3 regions of the Pseudomonas sp. CAM1A genome follow, and region 2 is predicted to be linked to each of the others. Evidence: riboswitches for the same ligand, from Rfam matches in the RefSeq annotation. Region 2 holds a riboswitch; each other region holds the start of a gene.
The links. A riboswitch is a leader RNA that binds a small molecule or an ion and turns the genes downstream of it on or off. The one in region 2 is predicted to bind cobalamin.
Positions count from the first base shown of each region.

Region 1: another riboswitch for cobalamin. It lies ahead of ABZO33_RS21780 (TonB-dependent receptor plug domain-containing protein); the one in region 2 lies ahead of ABZO33_RS15610 (TonB-dependent receptor).
Region 3: another riboswitch for cobalamin. It lies ahead of ABZO33_RS07215 (ABC transporter substrate-binding protein); the one in region 2 lies ahead of ABZO33_RS15610 (TonB-dependent receptor).

Region 1 is NZ_JBFNXP010000010.1:182,197-188,886, reverse strand. It holds gene ABZO33_RS21795 (PepSY domain-containing protein) at 1-532, opposite strand, end outside; gene ABZO33_RS21790 (TonB-dependent receptor) at 538-2,691, opposite strand; gene ABZO33_RS21785 (DUF2946 family protein) at 2,763-3,152, opposite strand; cobalamin riboswitch at 3,295-3,499, shown strand; gene ABZO33_RS21780 (TonB-dependent receptor plug domain-containing protein) at 3,589-5,544, shown strand; gene ABZO33_RS21775 ((2Fe-2S) ferredoxin domain-containing protein) at 5,556-6,284, shown strand; gene ABZO33_RS21770 (ABC transporter substrate-binding protein) at 6,277-6,690, shown strand, end outside.
Region 2 is NZ_JBFNXP010000006.1:20,720-27,409, forward strand. It holds gene ABZO33_RS15580 (inorganic phosphate transporter) at 1-915, shown strand, start outside; gene ABZO33_RS15585 (glutathione S-transferase N-terminal domain-containing protein) at 1,018-1,713, opposite strand; gene ABZO33_RS15590 (OmpA family protein) at 1,828-2,598, opposite strand; gene ABZO33_RS15595 (DUF4398 domain-containing protein) at 2,612-3,007, opposite strand; gene ABZO33_RS15600 (N-acetyltransferase family protein) at 3,315-3,830, opposite strand; gene ABZO33_RS15605 (PaaI family thioesterase) at 3,897-4,394, opposite strand; cobalamin riboswitch at 4,583-4,788, shown strand; gene ABZO33_RS15610 (TonB-dependent receptor) at 4,895-6,690, shown strand, end outside.
Region 3 is NZ_JBFNXP010000002.1:750,320-757,009, reverse strand. It holds gene ABZO33_RS07235 (T6SS effector BTH_I2691 family protein) at 1-1,175, shown strand, start outside; gene ABZO33_RS07230 (DUF6708 domain-containing protein) at 1,175-2,365, shown strand; gene ABZO33_RS07225 (PAAR domain-containing protein) at 2,511-2,768, shown strand; gene ABZO33_RS07220 (DUF1624 domain-containing protein) at 2,949-4,118, shown strand; cobalamin riboswitch at 4,146-4,344, shown strand; gene ABZO33_RS07215 (ABC transporter substrate-binding protein) at 4,454-5,467, shown strand; gene ABZO33_RS07210 (FecCD family ABC transporter permease) at 5,464-6,480, shown strand; gene ABZO33_RS07205 (ABC transporter ATP-binding protein) at 6,477-6,690, shown strand, end outside.

The DNA of each region.
Region 1 (6,690 bases), on a different contig from region 2:
AGGCGCGCTCGCGGCCGCTCGCATCGCGCACCACCTCGCCGGTGCGCCCGGACAGGTACAGCCAGGTGCCGGCCGCATCGTCCACTTGCACCCGGTGCAAGGGGCGATCGCTGTCCAGGGCCCGGGAGTGGGTCCACATGTCCTCGTCCAGCGTGCCCTGGTAAGCCAATGCCGCGCTGCCGGCGTACTGCCGGGCATTGGCCAGGGCCCAGGCCGCGTCGGCGTTGGCCAGGGGCTCGCCGTTGGCTGCATCGAGGGTGACGCGGCGACCGTCCGCCAGCTCCAGCAAATAGTACGGTTGCCCGCCCAGGCTGGTCAGGCGCAGCGCCTTCAACGGCTGCTCTGCCCAAGGCGCGGGCAACCCGGCGCAGCATCCCGCCGGCAAGGCCGGCAGGTGGGCCAGGCGCTCGGCCGGGGTCAGCTTGGGGTAGCCGACATACAGCATGACCACCCCGGAGACGAACCACAGCGCCATGAACAGGCAGGCAACGATGCCCAGCCAGCGATGCCACAGGTACAGCTGGCGTTTCAGGCCCATCAGTAGCGCCACTGCACAGCGACTTCCAGGCTGCGCGGCTCACCCAGGTAGTACTGGGTGTTGGTCTGGTGGATGAAGCGGGCGTAGACCTCGTCGGTGAGGTTGCGCAGCCGCGCGCTGAGCTGCACGTGCTGGTCCAGGTCGTGGGTCATCGACAGTCCGTAGAGGGTGTACGAAGGCACCCACTGGGTGTTGGCGGTGTTGGCGTAAACCGCCGAGACGTAGCGGGCGTCGGCGCCGACTTGCCAGCCCGGCGCCAGGTCGTAGGTCAGCCAGAGGTTGGCCACCCGGTCCGGGATGTTCACCGGGTTCTTGCCCTTGCGCGAGTACACCACGCCGCCGATGGTCTCGTTGAACTCGTCGTACTCGGCGTTGACCCAGCTGAAGTTGCCTGCCGCCAGCAGCTTGGGCGTGACCTTGAACGACGCTGCCAGCTCGATGCCGGTGGAGGTCTGCTGGCCGGCCTGCTCGGTGGTGTTGGGCACGGTCGAGGAGGGCACCGAGATGTTTTTGCGCACGATGCGGTAGGCCGCCGCGGTGGCCGAGCCGCGCCCGTCGAGGAAGTCGAACTTGCTGCCCACTTCCACCTGCCTACCGGTGCTCAGGTCGAAGTCGCCGACCTGGCTGATCGACGCGCCGGTGAGCGAGCCCCCCGGCGGTTCGGCCGAGGTGCTGTACTGGGTGTACAGGCTGATATCTGAGGTCAGGTCGTAGACCAGCCCCAGGCGCCCGGTGAAGGCATCCCAGCGCCGATTCAGCTTGGCCCGGGTCACGTGGTCGACCACGTCGAAGTCGATATGGTCGTAGCGCAGCGCGGTGACCAGCGACAGCTGGTCGGTCAGGCGGGTACGGTTTTCGACGAAGCCCGCCGTGGTGTCGGTATTGGTGCTGCGGCCCTTGGTGCGTGGAGCGTCCATGCCAGGGATGTCGAGGAAGTGGCCTGGCTGGAAAGCGTTGGGATCGATGCTGTCGAACGCGCCCTTGGACAACGGGTAAGCGGTCTGCTGGTTGCGGTTGTAGTCCACGCCGAACGCCCAGTCGCTGGCCAGGCCGAACAGCTGGCCCTGGTGGGTCAGCTCGATGCGGTTGCCGTTGACCTCCTGGTCGTGGCGCTGGCGGTAGCCGCCGGAGCGGGCGATGGCGGTGTTGCCGGGGTTGTAGCGGTACACCTCGAGGTTGCGGTAATCGCGCTGGCCGTTGTAGTGGTAGAAGGTGTTGCGCAACTGGTTGCTGTCGTCGATGCGGTAGTCGGTGATCGAGCGCAGCCAACGGGTGCGCTGCTCGTAGCGGCCGTCCTCGACGTTGTAGTTGTCAAAGCGCTTATGCTTGTCGATGTGCAGGGTGCCGCTGGCCGGTTGCAGCACCGGCGCGCCCCAGTAGGGGCTGTCTTCCTGCTCTTCGAGGTACTCGATGGCCAGGGTGTGCGACAGCTGGTCGTTGATGTCGCTGAGCAGCGAGAAGGCCAGGTTGCCGGCCCCGTTCTCCTGGCGGTCGATGTAGCCATTGGTGCTGGTGCGGCTGTAGTCGAGCCGCGCATAGTGGCGCGGCCCGTCGCCGCTGTTGAGCGCCTTGTTGAAGCCGACCGAGGTTTCCATCGTGTCGTAGCGACCATAGCTGACACGGCCTTCGAAGGTATCCTCGTCGCGGTTGGCCAGCTTGGTGATCATGTTCAGGCTGCCGCCGACGGCGCCGCTGCCGTTGAGGAAAGACGACGGCCCGCCGAGCAGTTCGACGCGGTCGTAGATCCACGCCCCGACCGGGCGCCCGGCGGCGCCGTACTGCAGGTTGATGCCGTTGAACAGCTGGCTGACCTGGGCGCCGTTGAAGCCGCGATACGACACATAGCCACCCCAGCCGGGTGGTGCCGAGGCGTTGACTCCCGGCAGGGCGTTGGCGGCGTCCTGGAAATTGCGCGCGCCGATGCGCTGCATGGTCTTGCGGTCGGCGACGCTGACCGAGGCGGGGTTCTCGCGGGCGCTGAGGTTCAGGCGCGAGCCGCTTTCGATGGGCCGGTCGAGGTCGAGGCTGGTCGCCTCCTTGGGTTGCTCGGCCGTGGCCGTGACGTTGCTGGCGGGCAGGGTGAGGGTGTCATCCTGCGCCCAGGCGCAGGTTGCGCTGCCAACGAGCAGCGCCAGAGTGGTCATGCGGAACATGCAAGGCTTCCTGGCTGAAATCGGTGAGCGCACGCCCGCTGCCGATCAGGCAGCACGAGGGCGTGGCGATGTCAGAGCGAGAGAAGCGAAGCGGGGGAGGCGCGGGGATTGACCAGTGGCCAGCGCTGCTTGGGCAGGCGCGGCGCGGGTTGTCTGGGTAAGGGTTTGCTCGACTCCCCGGCGAGCAGGGCCAGCAAGCCGAAGAACACCGCCAGCAGGATGGCGCTGAACAGGCTGGCGATCACGCAGTCGCCGCTCGCGGGCAGCACCGGGTCGGTGATGTCCTGGTCGCCCTTGAACACGCCGCTGCTGTCGGCCGCGCACCAGGCGGCGTCGTCCAGGCCGGCCAGGCGCAGCCCGGCCATCTGCCCATGGCCCATGGCGCACAGCAACGAGCCGAACAGGATGCTGAAATACAGCACCCAGGCGACTTGCGATCGTGTGTGGCGGGCCAGCTTCATCGGCAAAGCTCGAAGGGAATGGGAATAGTTTAGGCGTGCGGATTCTACAACTTTTGACACATCTGCCTAGAGTGAACGGCCGATAAAAAACATTCGAAACGATTCACCCGCCTCGCTTGACGCCCATTGGCCCCAGGTGTTCAGATGCCGACCGATTTCAGGTGCCCCATGCCGCCGCGTATGGGGTGAAACGGGAAACCGGTACGCGCTTCGCGCCAGTCCGGTGCTGCCCCCGCAACGGTATGCAAGTGATGCCTTCGACAGACCACTGTGGCCCGCGGGTCATGGGAAGGTGAAGGCATCTTGTCTTGCGAGCCCGGAGACCGGCCTGGAATGTTGTAGGCAAACTCCTGCGGTGGGCGGGCATGGGCCGGTATTGGCGTGTGCGCGATCCGTGCTCCTGCGTGCTTCTGCGAAAGTCACTTTCGAGAAGAGCATGATTGCTGTGATTCACTCCCAACGTTGTTTCCCCACGGCCCGGACCCTGTTCCTGGGCTGTCTGGCCAGTCCCCTGGCACTGGCCGAAAACACCCCCCTGATCCTCGACCAGCAGATCGTTGCCGCGCCGTCGGTAGAGTCGACCACGGTCGCCGCCATGGCCCAGTACGGCAGCAAGGTCGAGATCGTCAGCCGCGAGCAGATCGAGCGCGCCGGCCCCGGCGCCGACATCACCCGGGTGATGCAGATGTTCATCCCCGGCTTCTACGTCGCGCCGAAGAACGGACCGTTCGACTACGGCAGCTACTCGCTGCTCGGCGGGCGCAACGACGACACATTGATCCTGCTCGACGGTGTACGCCTGAACAACCGCCTGTACGGCGGCCTGTACCTGGACACCCTGCCGGCCAACGCGGTGGAGCGCATCGAGGTGCTCAAGGGCGGCCAGAGCCTGTTGTTTGGCACCCAGGCCGTGGCGGGGGTGATCAACATCGTCACCCGTAGCCCGCAACGCCGTCAGGCTTCAGGTGAGGTCAACCTGGGCCTGGACAGCTTCGCCGGCAGCAGCAAGGACGCCCGCGTCGAGCGAATCTTCAGCAATGGCTTCGGCGACCTGGGCCTGCTGACCTATGTCAGCCACAACGTCTCCGACGGTTACCAGCCGTTTCGCAACCGCGACTACAGCGGCAACGTCAGCGACAAGAAACGCGGCTACGAGGTGACCACCTTCGGCGGCAAGGCGATCCAGGCCTTTGGCGACGATGCGCGGCTGGAGCTGTTCTACCAGTACACCGACGCCAACCTCGATTTCGCCCGACCGGTGAACAATTACAAGACCACCAATGATCGCGTGCAGCAGATCGCCACGGCCACCTTCGAACAGCGCGTCAGCGAGCGCCTGAGCTACTTCGTCAAGGGCCACGTCAACGACTGGGACACCCGCTACACCCGCATCAACAACCGCGCCGACGGCAGCCGCGACGTGGTCAACCACAACGACTACTGGGGCTTCACCGATTGGGGCGTGCAGGCCGAGGGCAAGGCCGAGCTCGACGGCGGCCACGTGCTGGTGTTCGGTTCCGACAACCAGTGGTTCAAGGGCCAGGACGACGTGTTGGTGATCGATGACAACAAGGCCCAGGCCAATGCGTTGTACGCCCAACTGCGACCCAGGATCGAGGCCTTGCCCAACTGGCACCCTAGCCTCGGCCTGCGCCATGAGGCCATGAGCGGCGGCGACAGCGCCACCGTCGGCATGCTCACCTCGCTGTACGACCTGAACGACAACTGGCAACTGCGCGGCCAGTATGGCAGCGCCTACAAGTTGCCAAACGCCGAGCAGTTGTTCGTCAACGAGCCCGGCGACGAGATCGGCAACCGTGACCTCAAACCCGAGAAGAGCCGCAATGCCGAGCTTGGCCTGGACTACCACGGTCTGCCGCTGGGGCGTGAATTCAACGCCAGCGTCACCGTGTTCCGACGCAAGATCACCGACTTGATCACCCTGGACGGCAGCCAATGGGTCAACGGCCAGGGGCAGGTGCAGATGCGTGGTTTCGAGGCCGATGCGCGTATCCAGCTCGACGACCAATGGAGCCTGCAGGCCGACATGACCCGCAACCTCACCGAGTCGCGCACCGGGGCAACGATCAACGACGTGCCGAGTTTCTTCGCCCGTTCGCGGCTCGGCTACGAATCGGCGGACCGCATGTGGGGGGCCGGGGGCGCCATTCGCTACATACGCGACGTGGTCAGCTCCAAAGGCGTCGACTACGGCCATTACTCGGTGGTCGACGCCGATGCCTACCGCTACCTGGACGGCGCCCGCCAGCACCGGCTGAGCCTGCTGGTGGAGAACCTGTTCGACCGTGACTATGTCACCAGTCGGGCGAGCAACGTCGACAACCTCGGGCGGCCGTTCACCAGCGAACTGCGCTACACCTACACCTTCTGAGGGGCGTGAGCATGGACTACCAGCGCGTGTTGTTCGTCGGCCCCGGCCTGGGTGCCGGCTCGGCGGCCGAAGCTTTCGGCGCCGAGATTCGCGACCTGCGTGGCCGCGAGGCGGGCCGGGATATCATCGACACCCTGGAGGGGTTCGACGGGCTCTGGGCGGTGATCCGCGAGGCCCTCGACCAGGGCGTGGAACGCCTGCTGGTGGTGGATCTGGAACCCACCTCGGACAGCGCCTACCTTGACTGGCTGCGCGATGAGCTGGGGCGCCTGGCGCAAGCTCGGGCCGGCGTCTGGGTCACGGCCCAGGCCCTGGGACGGCGCGGCCTGGATGCGCGAGTAGCCTGTGCCAGCATCGGCGAACCTGTCCGCCACCTGGCGTGCGACCAGGTCAATGCGGTGGCCAGCGACCCGGACTGGTCGCGGGTGCCCGAGCATGCCCGCCAGGTGTTCCTCTGCACCGGCCCACGCTGCGTGCGGCGCGGCGCCTTGCCGCTGTGGAAACGCCTGCGTCGGCGGTTGCTGGAGCGTGACCTGATCGAGACCCCGGGCGGCGTGTTGCTGACCCGCACCGGTTGCCAGTTTCCCTGCAATCTGGGGCCCGTGTTGACGGTGCACCCGGACGGCTGCTGGTATCGGGTACGTGATGATCGGGAGGTAGAGGAATTGGTGGAAACGCATCTAGAGGGCGGAAGGATCGCCGAAGGACTGTTGATCAAGGGAGGGGCGTGCGATGCGTAAAGCCTGGCTGCTGTCGCTGGCCTTGTGCTGTGGCACACCGGCCCTGGCCGACAGCTTTCGCAACTGCGGGCAGGACTGGCAACGGCCCGCTGCGGCGCCTGCACGCATCGTCGCGCTCAACCAGCATGCGGCCGACCTGCTGCTCGCCCTCGGCGCGGGGCCGTCGATGGTCGGGGTGGCCTACCTGGACGACAACGGCGCCGCCTACAAGCAGGGCCGCTACCAGGGTGTGCCGGTGATCGCCCGCGAGTATCCGGCCAGCGAGGTGCTGTACGCGCAAAGGCCGGATTTGGTAGTCGGCGGATTCGCCACGGCCTTTGGCGATGGGATCACCTCGCGCAGCAGGCTGGCCGGCAACGGGATTGCCACCTACCTGCTCGAGTCGGCCTGTAACGGCCACTCGCTG
Region 2 (6,690 bases):
CGCCGCGAGCTGTACCAGGCACCGCAAGGCCAGACGCCACCGCCCTGGTGGATCCGCAGCGTGCTGATCCTCACCTGCACCGGTGTGTCGTTCGCCCATGGCTCCAACGATGGTCAGAAAGGCATGGGCCTGATCATGCTGATCCTGGTCGGTACGCTGCCGATGGCCTATGCGCTGAACAAGACCATGCCCAACGAGCAGGCGCTGCAGTTCTCGGCAGTCGCCGAAGTCACCCGCCAGGCTCTGGTACGGACCGCCCCCACGCCCGCCCCGGCCGATCCACGCCAGGTGCTGACCGCGTTCGTCGCCACCCCTGAAGCCAACCCCGAGCTGCTGCCGGCGCTGGCCGCGCTGACCGGCATGATCGGTGAGGAAGTCAAAGGCTACGGCTCGCTCAAGCGCGTGCCGGCCGAGGCCATGGCCAACGTGCGCAACGACATGTACCTGGCCAGCGAAGCCATCCGCCAGATCGACAAGCACCAGCTGGCCCACTACGACGCCGACACCGCCCGCCATGTGCAGCTGTTCAAGCGCCAGCTGGACGACGCCACTCGCTATATCCCGCTGTGGGTCAAGGTGGCGGTGGCCATCGCCCTGGGCCTGGGCACCATGGTCGGCTGGCGGCGCATCGTGGTGACGGTGGGCGAGAAGATCGGCAAGACTCACCTGAGCTATGCCCAGGGCGCTTCGGCCGAGGTGGTGGCGATGTGCACCATCGGCGCGGCGGACATGTTCGGCCTGCCAGTGTCGACCACCCACGTGCTGAGCTCGGGCGTGGCCGGGACCATGGTGGCCAATGGTTCGGGCATTCAACGCAAGACGCTGGTCAACCTGCTGATGGCCTGGGTGTTGACCCTGCCGGCGGCGATGTTGCTGGCGGGGTGTCTGTACTGGCTGCTCAACCAGCTCTTCTGATCCTGTAGGAGCGGCTTCAGCCGCGATCACCCGCAAATCGGGTGCCAGGCTCCGCGTTGCCTGCATCGCGGCTAAAGCCGCTCCTACAGAGGTAAGGAGCGATCAAACGGGAATTTTCAGGCCGCGCTGTACGGCCGGGCGCTCGAGGAACTGCGCCAGCACCCGCTGCACTTCCTTGAACTTGTCGAACTCCACCAGCTCCCGCGCGTTGTAGCGCTCCACCAGGTTACGCACCCAGGGGAAGATGGCGATATCGGCGATGCTGTACGCATCTACCATCCACTCACGACCCTGCAAATGGCGATCGAGCACCGCCAGCAAGCGCTTGGACTCATTGACGTAGCGGTCCCGCGGACGCTTGTCCTCGTACTCCTTGCCCGCGAAGAAATGGAAGAAGCCCACCTGGCCGAACATCGGCCCGATGCCGCCCATCTGGAACATCAGCCACTGCAGAGTCTGGTAGCGCTGGGCCGGGTCCTGGCTCAGCAACTGGCCGCTCTTCTCGGCCAGGTACTGCAGGATCGCCCCCGACTCGAACAATGGCAAAGGCTGGCCCCCCGGCCCATTGGGGTCGAGGATCGCCGGGATCTTGTTGTTGGCGCTCAGGGAGATGAACTCGGGGCTCAACTGGTCTTCGCTTTCGAAGCTGACCTTGTGCACCTCGTAGGCCAGGCCGATCTCCTCCAGCATGATCGAGACCTTGACCCCGTTGGGCGTGGCCAGCGAATACAGTTGCAGACGCTCGGGGTGTCGCGCCGGCCATTTGCCGGTGATGGGAAACGCGGAAAGTTCAGTCATGGGTGTGCCTTGCAGCGTTGAGGTTGTCGGGCATCCGGATCACCCCGACAATGCCAGCCCTGCCCAGGCGCTGCAAATGAAAAGGCGACCCGCGCATGCGGGTCGCCCACACGATCAACGCGACTTCACGGCATCCGCCCCCCGCGAGACGACCACCTCGACCCGCCGGTTGAGCTGACGCGACTGGGCGTCGCGGTTGCTGGCCACCGGATACTCCTTGCCATATCCGACGCTGACGATGCGCGCCGGATCTATCCCCTGCTGGCGCAGGGCATGGGCCACCGCCGCGGCGCGGTTCTCGGACAGGCGCTGGTTGAAGGCGTCGCCGCCGGTGGCATCGGTGAAGCCCTCGACCAGCACCTTGCGCTCGGGATTGTCTCGCAGGAACCGCGCCAGCTGCTGGATATCGCCCTGGCTGCGCCCACGCAGCTCGGCACGGCCGGTATCGAACAGCACATCGCCGAAGGTCACGACGGTGCCGCGTTCGGTCTGCTGGCCGTTGAGCGCTTTCAGCGCATTGAGCTGGGCGGTACGCACCTGAAGGCGCGCTTCGGCGCGTCGGGCCTCGATGCCCCGCATGCCGGCCTCGGCCTGGCGCAACACGATGGTCTGCTCGGCCGTCTCGATCTCGCGGTTGGCCAGGTAGGCGAGCTGCTCGACCTCAGGCGATTTGCGATTGGTCAGCGAAGCCGCCTCTGCCTTGGCCAGCGCGGCTTGCGCTTCTTGGGTTTGCAGGGCGGCCAGGCGGTGCGCCTGTGGCTTGGCCTGCAACGCCGAAAAGGCTTCGCGAGCCTCCAGCAGGTGCGGATTTTCAGGGGTGGCGGCGCAACCGGCAAGCATCAGGGCAAGCACCGACAGCGCTGGCAGCAGGGTAGGTCTGTTCATGTTCGGCTCCTTGTCATTGGCCAGGCTGGGTGGGGGCGGCATCAGGCTCGCCGAGCATTTCCTGCTTGAGCACTTCGATCCCTTGCTCTTCGATCTTCAGTTGCTCCTGGGTCTTTTGCGCCCGCGCCTTGGTTTCGGCCAGGCGGGCATCGGCCTCGGCCTGCTGGGCCAGGAGCCGGACCTGGCCGAATCGCTTCTCGCCCAAAGCGCGATCCAGGGCGCCCAGCTTGTCCTGGGCGGCGCGCATTTCCACTGGAGCGTACTGGGTTGCATCAGCGGCCACGGCACGGTTGATGGCGCTACGGGTAAGTTCGATCTGTTCGGTGGGCACCACCACGGTGGTACAACCGCCCACCATCATGAGCAGGCCGACCAGCGGCAAGGTCTTGCGGTTGAAACGGACATGCATGGAAAGCTCCTGGGCTGTGCTCGCGATCCTGTGCCGGGTAGAACTTGGCACGGGATCCTGCGGGAAATAGCTGTTGCTCATCGTCAATGACCACGGCAGCGGGTCAGTGCTGGTACTGCACAAGGAAAACGAGAGCTCAGATGTCAGACTGTCGCGAAAGCGGCGTAAGACTATTTCCAGCACGCACACAGCAGAAGAGGACTGGTCCACAGTCTGCATGAGGTCCGTCTGCATTTGATGTAGGGCCTGTCAGCGATCCCCTGAAACGTGGCGTTCCTTTCCTCGCCCGATGGCCAAGGCAAGCCTTCTAGCAGCCCGCAGGTACCCTGATCATCACCCAGTCACGGTGTCGCTCGTCACCGCAAGGGAAGATCGCCTCTCCCACCTTGCGAAAGCCGTTGCGCTGATAGAAACGGATCGCTCGGGCGTTCAGTTCATTGACGGTAAGCCGCGCCTGGCCATCAACCTGGGCGAGGGTCATGGAGAGCAATAGTTGGCCGGCGCCCGTGCCATGAACGCAAGGCAGTACATAGCAGCGGGAGATTTCCGCCAGTTGATCGGCTTCGGCAATACCCAGCTCGCCGGGCGCCAGATCGAGCATGCTGTAGCCCAGCACCTGGCCATCCCGTTCGACCACCAGCAACCGCTTGTGCGCGTGCTCCAGGTGCGCCCGGAAATGTTCAGGCTGGAGATGCTGGGCGATGTAGTGCTGCTGGGCGCTGACCGCGCTATCGGGCGGGCTGGCCAGGGCGAAGGTCGCTTGGCCGACGAGGCTCAGGGCCACGCAGTCTTCGTCACGGGCCGGGCGAATCTGGTAGGGCATGGCAACATCCTGTCGGGCAGCCGGGTCACATTCGACAATGCCAGCCACTCCCTGCCGACGCAAGGTTCAGGCGTCGCCATGGGCCAGCCGCTTGAGCTTTTCGGTATCGACCCGCACGAACACCGAATCGGCGGTGACGGTCAGTACATCCCCGGCCCAGACTTCGCAGATCACCCGTGTCTTGCGCCCCAGCTCACCCTCGACCCGGGCCTTGAGCAGCAGCTCGACGCCCATGGGCGTGGGCTTGAGGTAGGTCAAGCCAAGCTGGCCGGTGACGCAGTCGATGCGCGGCAGGCTGCCAGGTTCGCGGCCTTCGGCACGGTAGTGGCAGGCCATGGCAGTCCAGTTGGAATGGCAGTCGACCAGCATGGCCAGCAAACCACCGTAGACCAGGCCGGGCCAGCCGGTGAAGGTCGGATCGGGGGTATGCCGGCACCACAGGTGGACGCCGTCGGCGTCCCAGTGGCTCTGCACATGCAGGCCGCTGGGGTGGGAACAGCCGCAGCCGTAGCAGATGCCTTCGGGGGCGGCGAGTTGTTGCAGGGACAGGGCTTGCTCGGTCATACGCGTCCTTGGCTTGTTGGTGTTGGATAAGGAGGCTGGCTGCCGATGGTAGCGCCCTGCGCGGCCTGCGCCAATGCACGGGGCCTGCCCGCAGACATTACCTGCCTGACGGCAACCGCTCTGAACCGCGATTCAGCCACAATCAGCCCGCCCATCCAGACGATTGACTCCCTGCCCGTTCGGTGGTCAGATGCGCGCCAGTTTCAGGTGCCCTGCGCCGCCGCGCGCAAGGTGAAACGGGAAGCCGGTGAGTCGCTACCACGACAAGTCCGGCGCTGCCCCCGCAACGGTAAGCGAGCGAACCCTTCGACAGACCACTGTGCACACGCATGGGAAGGTGAAGGTTTCATGCCCCTCGCAAGCCCGGAGACCGGCCTGAGGCTTCACTTGGCAACCCGCGGTGGGCGGGCGCAGGCCGGTATTCGCGTGCGCGCCTGCGCGCGCTTCGCCGTTGCGTGTTTTCCACCGGGATCCATTCTTTCCTGCAGCAGTGGAACGACATGTCCCGTATCAACAAGCTTCACACCCTGGCGGCCTGCCTGGCCGTGTCCCTGCCGGCGCTGGCCGACGAGCAGCCCAGCCCTGCGCTCACCCTGCCGTCCACGGCGATCACCGATAGCCGCGACCCGCAGGCCGTCGACCTGGCCACCCCCACCCAGGCCGGTTCGCGCCTGAACCTCAGTGCCCTGGAAACCCCGGCGAGCACCAGCAGCATCACCGCCGCGCAGATCCAGCAACGCAACAACACCACGGTGCAGGATGCCGTGACCCGCTCGCCGGGCATCACCTTCATCGGTACCCCTGGCGATGGCGGTACCGGCTTGTCGGCGCGCGGTTTCACCGGCCAGAGTTCGGTGATGACCCTGTTCGACGGGGCGCGCCTGTACGCCGGCGCCGGCACCCTCACCTACCCGGTCGACCCCTGGATGGTCGAGCGTATCGATGTGATCCGTGGGCCTGCCTCGGTGCTGTATGGCGAAGGCGCCACCGGGGCAACGGTCAACGTGATTCCGAAAAAGCCCTTCAGCGGTGATATCCGCAATCACCTGCGCCTGGGCTATGGCTCCTGGGACCGCCAGCAACTGGGGCTGGACAGCGGCGGCAGCCTGAGCGAGCGCCTGAGCTACCGCGCCACCCTGAACCAACAGGCAGGCAACGGCTGGGTCGACCGCACCGATTCGCGCAGCCTGGCGTTCTCCGGCGCGCTGCGCTTCGATGCCAGTGACGACCTGAGCTTCACCCTGTCCCACGAACGTGGCGACGCGCAACCTGCCAACTACTACGGCACGCCGCTGATCGACGGCCATCTGCGCAGCAGCGTGCGCAACAAGAACTACAACGTCAGCAATGACCAGCAGCGCTACCACGATGAGTGGACACGGCTGACCAGCGACTGGAACATCAGCGACAGCATCAGCGCCAGCAACCAGCTGTACTACATCAAGAGCCGTCGCCACTGGCGCAATGCCGAGGAATACGCCTGGGATGCCGGTGTGATCCAACGCGGCAGTTTCCTGGAGATCAAGCACAACCAGGAGCAGATCGGCGACCGCCAGAGCTTCACCTTCGATCACTCGCTGTTCGGCCTGGCCAGCAAGACCGTGGTGGGCGCCGAGTACAACAAGATCCGCTTCAACATCGACAGCAACTCGCCCTACGAAGATGGCTACACCGACCCGCTCGACCCTTGGCGGCCGGCCCCCGGCGGGTTCCACAGTGCCGATCCGACGCGCCCGCAGACGCTGTCGAAAACCAGCACCTTCTCGCTGTTCGCCGAAAACCGCACGCAACTTACCGAACGCCTGTCGCTGGTCACGGGCATACGCCGCGACCAGAACCACATCGACCGCAACGACCTGGTGAAGGACACTCGCGAAGACCAGAGCCTGCGTGGCGGCAACTGGCGCGCCGGCCTGGTGTACGCGCTGACTGACGACCTGTCCGTGTACGGCCAATACTCCACCAGCGAGGATGGTGTCGGTGACCTGCTGACCTTGCGCCCGGAGCAACGCCTTGAACTGACCGAAGCCAAGCAGACCGAGTTCGGCCTCAAGCAACGGTTCTGGGACGGACGCGGTGAATGGACGGTGGCGGCCTACCACATCGTCAAGAAGAAGCTGCCGGTGTACGACGTGGTCTCCAAGCGCAGCCAGCAGGCAGGCCAACAGACCTCCGACGGCCTGGAGGCAAGCCTGGAGCTGGCTCTGGGCAACCAATGGCAGCTGTCGGGCAATGCAGCCTTGGTGCGCGCCAAGTACGATGATTTCACTCAACTCAGCCGAGGCGTTTCCTACGA
Region 3 (6,690 bases), on a different contig from region 2:
CCTTCGTCTTCAACCAGCGCGCCATTGCCGAGGTGCTGGAGCAGACACGTCAGGCCCTGCAAGCGCTGCCGCCGGAATACGACCACTGGCAGCAGGTGGACACCTCGCTCAAGTACGCCAAGGAACTCGCCTCGCAGTTCAGCCGGGTGGACGGCCACCTGGATGCGCTGGCCCAACACAGCGCCCTCAACACCGCCGGCGCCTTGGCCTGGCTGGGCCAACTGGGGCGCCAGAGCCTGCAGGCCGGCGCCCCCGGCAACATGGATCGCCTGCTGTACCGGCGCCTGGGCACCTACCTCATCGCCTCGCTGGGCGAGCAAGCCCTCAACCTGCGCCTGAGCGAACACGCACTCGAGGGTGACACCCCCTCGCGAGGACGGGTGGCGGCCCCCATCGTCCGACGCCTTGATCGCGTCTATGTGGAGACGTTGCAGGGCGCTCACGCTCATTCGTTCTATCGGCTTCGGCTAGCCAGTGGGCTGCTCCTGCTGGAGGCGGGGCTGCTCCTGTTGCAGGGGCAGCGGGATAACAAGGACCGGCGCTTCTGGAGCGAGGTGGTGGCCGCTGGATTGGCCAGTGCGGCGGCGGGGTTCGAGCTACTGGCGGTGGGGACCGAACAGACTCTGCTGGGCGTCGGGCGGAACAGCGCGATTGCGCGGGGAGCGGACATCAGCCTGGGGCGCTATCGGCTGTGGGGGGCGGGATTGGCGACGGTGGGAGGGATGGTCAGTATTGCGTGGGACTTCTCCGACGCTAAAGCAGCAGAGGCCAGATCCAAATCAACGCTTGCAGCAGCCTACGGCCTTAGAGGAAGCGCCACCATCGCTCTACTTCTAGGGCAGGGGGGAATTGCATTTTCACAGGCGAGTGCGTTTTTTCAATGGCTATCAATGAGTGCCAATCAAACTTGGAGAAGCAGCTTATACGCTACCCTTTCCACTCTTTCCGCACGACTAGCCGCGAACCGTGCCGCCATGATATTTCTGAGCCGCTTGAACTGGATAGGCGGCGCTATTGTACTCGGTACCACTATCACCTTACTCATTATCGATGACGACGCATTGGAAAAATGGTGTAGCAAATGCTGCTTCCGCCTTAAATCACCCAATAAAGGATACGTGAAGGACGCCGAAGAGCTCGAAGCGCTGTTCAATGCTATGAGCGAGGTGATTTAATGTATTTTATTGAGTGGTTCGCATGGCTGGCCTCCATTGACCCAAAAGAAGAGCGCGAAGCCTTTGAAAAACAGAACAAGACAATCAAGAAAAGAGGGGTATACGAAAGCGAAGACGAAGAATACGTTGCAGCCGCAAAAAAATCAGTATGCGACACCCCAAAAAGCCGCGGCCCTGTCTACCTGTACAATGAGCATGTTCTCGAAATGCGCTGCGGCATGTGGGAGGATAAGCGCGGACTGATCTCTATACTTTCTTTGACGATTATAATTTCAGCAGCATTTAACTTAGGGATAGCCATTGGCGGGATAGAAAAGCTTAACCACTTAATATCTAATGGCAAGCCATATGGCGAGCAATTATTCATGACACTTTTCTTTCTTGGCATATCTTTAACCCTCGCAGTGCCTTATCTGATGTATGGCCTGCGTTTAACGCGGTTGGAAATGTTCACCTCCCGCCACTTGTTGATACGCTTCAACCGTACCACCCAACAGGTCTATCTCCATCGCCCTGTCTACTGCGGCGGGATCGTCACGCTGCCGTGGAGCGGCGTATCGTCCAGTGGTTCTGATAAAAAATATGCACCACCAGGTGGCATGGGCATGCCACTGGAACTCACTTGGTCGCCTGTGTTCACCGGCACGCTGCGTCCCGAACTGATCTGGGTAGGCAAGTCCGCGAACAACTTCACAGAGCTTCAAGCCGAATGGGAGTTTATCCGTCGTTTCATGGATGAGGGCCCGGAGGGGCTACCATCTCCCCACATCACCTCGCACTTCCCCTGGCCCTGGCAAGCCTTTACGCCTCAGTTCGAAGGCCTGACCCACTACTTCCGCAGTTCCTCGCGCGTCCTCAAATGCGGCCTGCTGCTGCTCTCTCCCGCCTTCCTGATCATCGGAACAGGCCACTGGGTGAGTCTCCTGCTGTGCTGGAAACCTCGTTGGCCAAAGATCATCCGTGAAGCCGGCCTGCCGGGGAAGCCCGTCCCGGCACTGACCACCGTTGATGATTACCCACCCCATATTCAGGAGCGGTTGCGGGAAAACGCCTACCTCTGGGCCATACGCCCAGGCAAACGACCGGAGAGGAAGCGCCGAACGTCTCCACGTCGACCCAAGAGTGAAACTCAAAAGCCAGATGCCGAGAGGGATACCACCTGTGAGGCCAAAAGTATCGACCAGCCATGAAGCTGAGATCATCCGCGAAGCCGACATTCCCAGCGGTCCGGAAACGCCTGCTCGCCAACACTGGCCTGGCACTTCGAACCCGGTAGCCGTCCGGAGAAGAAGCCGCGCCACCCCCTATACCCAAGGCAAGAAAGGAGCACACGTGATGAAACCCATCGTTCTGGTAGGTCACCAGCATGACTGCCCCCTGCATGGCGCAGGCGAGGTCGTCTCAGGTCATTCGGCCACATTGATCAATGGCAGGGCGGTTGCCTGCGTGGGCGACAGGATCAGTTGTGGGGCCGTCATCGAAACGGGGTCGGCGAACCATGCCATCGAAGGTCGGGCCGTTGCGCGCCAAGGCGATACCACCAGCCATGGCGGCACACTGGTGGAGGGCGAGATCGGCTGGATGGTGGATTAAGGCGCTCGTAAGTACAACAACCCCAAAAGCCACAACGCCGCCCAGCGCTGGGCGGCGTGCTACGGTGGATTGCCTGCAAAGGCGTTCGCAGCGCCAATACAATCCAGTATTCAGAGCACAGAAAAATGAAATAAGATAACGTTTCACTCGAAAGTCTTTCCAGCCTGCGATCACTCCTCGATGACCAACTCTCCACCCGCCCTCCCCACCCAACGCCTGCAAAGCATCGACGCCCTGCGCGGCCTGGTGATCCTGTTCATGCTGCTAGACCACGTGCGCGAAACCTTCTTCCTGCACCGCCAGGTCAGCGACCCGATGACCATCGATGCGATCGACGCCACCGAACCCGGCCTGTTCGCCAGCCGCACCCTGGCGCACCTGTGCGCGCCGGTGTTCGTGCTGCTTACCGGGCTATCGGCCTGGTTGTATGGCGAAAAGCACCAGGGCCGTGGCGATGTCTCGGTGTTCCTGTTCAAGCGCGGTCTGTTCCTGGTAGTGCTGGAATTCACCCTGGTCAACTTCGCCTGGACCTTCCAGCTGCCACCGAGCGTGATCTACCTGCAGGTGATCTGGGCCATCGGCCTGAGCATGCTCGCCCTGTCGCTGCTGGTGTGGCTGCCGCGCCCGGCGCTGCTCGCCCTCGGCGCGCTGATTGTCGCCGGTCACAACCTGCTAGATGGCCTGCACTTCGGACCTGAATCGGCGCTGCATGTGCCATGGGCGATCCTGCATGAGCGCAGTTGGCTGGAGGTGGGCGAACACCTGCGCCTGCGCACGTCCTACCCGCTGTTGCCGTGGATCGGCGTGATCGCCCTGGGCTATGGGCTCGGCCCGTGGTTCGCCCGGGGCAGCGACGCCGGCAAGCGCCAGCAGCGCCTGCTATGGGCCGGCGCCGCCTTGCTGCTGGGGTTCGGCGCGCTGCGCCTGCTCAATGGCTACGGCGAAGCCCCCTGGAGCCTCTACGCCAGCGTCGGGCAGACGCTGATGAGCTTCTTCAATATCACCAAGTATCCACCGTCGCTGCTGTTCCTGGCCCTGACCCTCGGCGTCGGCCTGCTCCTGCTGCGCGGTTTCGAGCGGGCCGGCGACGCCCGCTGGATCGGCCCGTTGGCGGTGTTTGGTGCAGCGCCGATGTTCTTCTACCTGCTGCACCTGTATGCGCTCAAGCTGCTGTACGTGGCCTGCGTGGCGCTGTTCGGCCTGAACCAGGGCCGCTATTTCGGTTTCGATGGCATCGGGGCGGTATGGCTGAGCGCCGTGCTGCTGCCGCTTGCGCTGTACCTGCCGGTGCGCTGGTTCGCCCGGCTGAAAGCGCGCCGGCGCGATATCGCCTGGCTCAAGTACCTGTAAAAGCGTTTTCACCCGACAGCCCGATGATCTACCATGCCGCCCGCCGGTTTCCACACGGAATCAAAAGGGAATCCCGGGCTCGCCACTGGCGATCCAAAGGGAACTGCCCCCGCAACTGTAGGTGCCGAGCCTGCGCCATCGATGCCACTGGGTCTGCCGACCCGGGAAGGCTGGCGCCGGCCTGGACGCACCAGTCAGGAGACCTGCCGGCACGCATTCACCAACCGGCGGGGTGTCCGGGATGGTCATCCGCCCCTGGCCGCGTGCTTGCGCAGGCTGCCGGGCGATGCCTGTCCGTGGGCCATTCCGTGCACCACCCAGGAGATCGCCTCACCATGCCGCACCGCCTTGCCGCCCTCCTCGCCGGCCTGTCCCTGTCGGGCCTGGCCCACGCCAGCGCCACCCAGTACCCGCTGACCGTCGACAACTGCGGCATGCCGCAGACCTTCACCCAGGCCCCGCAACGGGCGGTGACCGTCGGCCAGGCCGGTACCGAGTTGCTTTATGCCCTGGGCCTGGGTGAGCGGCTGGCGGGCACCTCGCTGTGGTTCAACAACGTGCTGCCGGAGTTCAAGGCGCAGAACGACAAGGTCCCGCGCCTGGCTGACAACGAACCGAGCTTCGAGGCGGTGGTTGGCAAGCGTCCGCAACTGGTGACGGCGCAGTTCGAGTGGATGATCGGCGCCCAGGGCGCGGTCGGCACCCGCGAGCAGTTCCAGGAGCTGGGCATCCCCACCTACCTGCTGCCCTCGGACTGCGAGGGCAAGGACAACCTGGTGGGCGCCGACGGCACCCGCCTGCAGCCGTTCAAGGTGCAGAGCATCTACAAGAGCGTCAGCCAGCTGGCGGAGATCTTCGACGTGCAGGAGCGTGGCGCGCGCCTGAATGCCGAGCTTCAGGGCCAGCTGGAACAGGCCAGGCAGCGCCTGGCCGGCCAGGACCTGGCGCACACCAGCGCGCTGTTCTGGTTCTCCAGTGCCGACCTCAAGACCGACCCCTATGTCGCCGGCCGCCAGGGTGTGGCCGACTACATGCTGCAGACCCTCGGCGTGCGCAACGTGGTCGAGTCCAGCGAAGAATGGCCTACTGTGGGCTGGGAAACCCTGGTCAAAGCCAACCCCACCTGGCTGATCGTCGCGCGCATGGACCGCCGTCGCTACCCGGCCGACGACTACCAGAAAAAACTCGACTTCCTGAGCAGCGACCCGGTCACGCGCAACATGGACGCGGTCAAGCACGGCCGCATCATCGTCCTCGATGCCGACGCCATGCAGGCCGGCATCCGTCTGTTCCGTGGCCTGGACGTGCTCTCCAGCGCCTTCGCCAGCGGTAAAGCACCCCAGCCATGAGCCGCCTGCTGCCCATCAGCCTCTTTGCTTTGCTCGCCCTGTGCCTGGCCATGCTTGCCGGGATTGCCATCGGCGAGACCCGTGTCAGCGCCGAAGCGATCTGGCAAGTGCTGGCCAACCAGCTGTGGCAGGCCGGCCATGCCGTCGACCCGATCGACGCCGGCATCGTCTGGAACTACCGCCTGCCGCGCACCCTGGTCGCCGCCGCCTGCGGCGCGGGGCTGGCGACCTGCGGGGTGATCCTCCAGGCGCTGCTGCGCAACCCGCTGGCCGAGCCGTACCTGCTGGGCCTGTCTGCCGGCGCCTCGACCGGCGCCGTGGCGGTGGGGTTGTTCGGCCTGGGCGGCGCGGCGCTATCGCTGTCGGGTGGTGCTTTCATCGGCGCGCTGGCCGCGTTCGCCCTGGTGCTGCTGCTGTCGCGCGCCAGTGGCAGCCGCCATGACAACGCCCAGGTGATCCTCGCCGGCATCGCCGGCTCGCAGCTGTTCAACGCCCTCACCGCCTTCCTCATCACCAAGTCGGCCACCGCCGAGCAGGCCCGCGGCATCCTGTTCTGGCTACTGGGCAACCTCAGCGGCGTGCGCTGGCCGTCGGTGTGGCTGGCGCTGCCGGTCGCCCTGTTCGGCCTCGCGATCTGCCTGTGGCAGCGCCGGGCACTGGACGCCTTCACCTTCGGCGCCGACTCGGCGGCCTCGCTGGGCGTACCGGTGCGCCGCACACAGCTGCTGCTGATCAGCTGCGCGGCGCTGGTCACCGCGGTGATGGTGTCCATCGTCGGCGCCATCGGCTTCGTCGGCCTGGTCATCCCCCATGCCCTGCGCCTGCTGCTCGGCCCCGGGCACAGCCGCCTGCTGCCGGCCAGCGCCCTGGGCGGTGCGCTGTTCCTGATCATCGCCGACATCCTCTCGCGTACCCTGATCGCCGGCCAGGTGATCCCGGTGGGCGTGGTCACAGCCTTGATCGGCGCACCGGTGTTCGCGCTGATCCTGATCAGCCGTCGGGGGCGCCCATGACCGTGATGACCGCCATCGCCGACGCGCCGCTCACCTGCCAAGGGCTCGGCCTGCGCCTGGGCGGACGCGACGTGCTGCAGGGTGTCGACCTGAACGTGATGCCCGGCGAAACCCTCGGTGTGGTCGGCCCCAACGGCTCGGGCAAGTCCACCCTGCTCAAGCTGCTCGCCGGCCTGCGCACGCCCAGCAGTGGCAGCGTGCGTCTGCTCG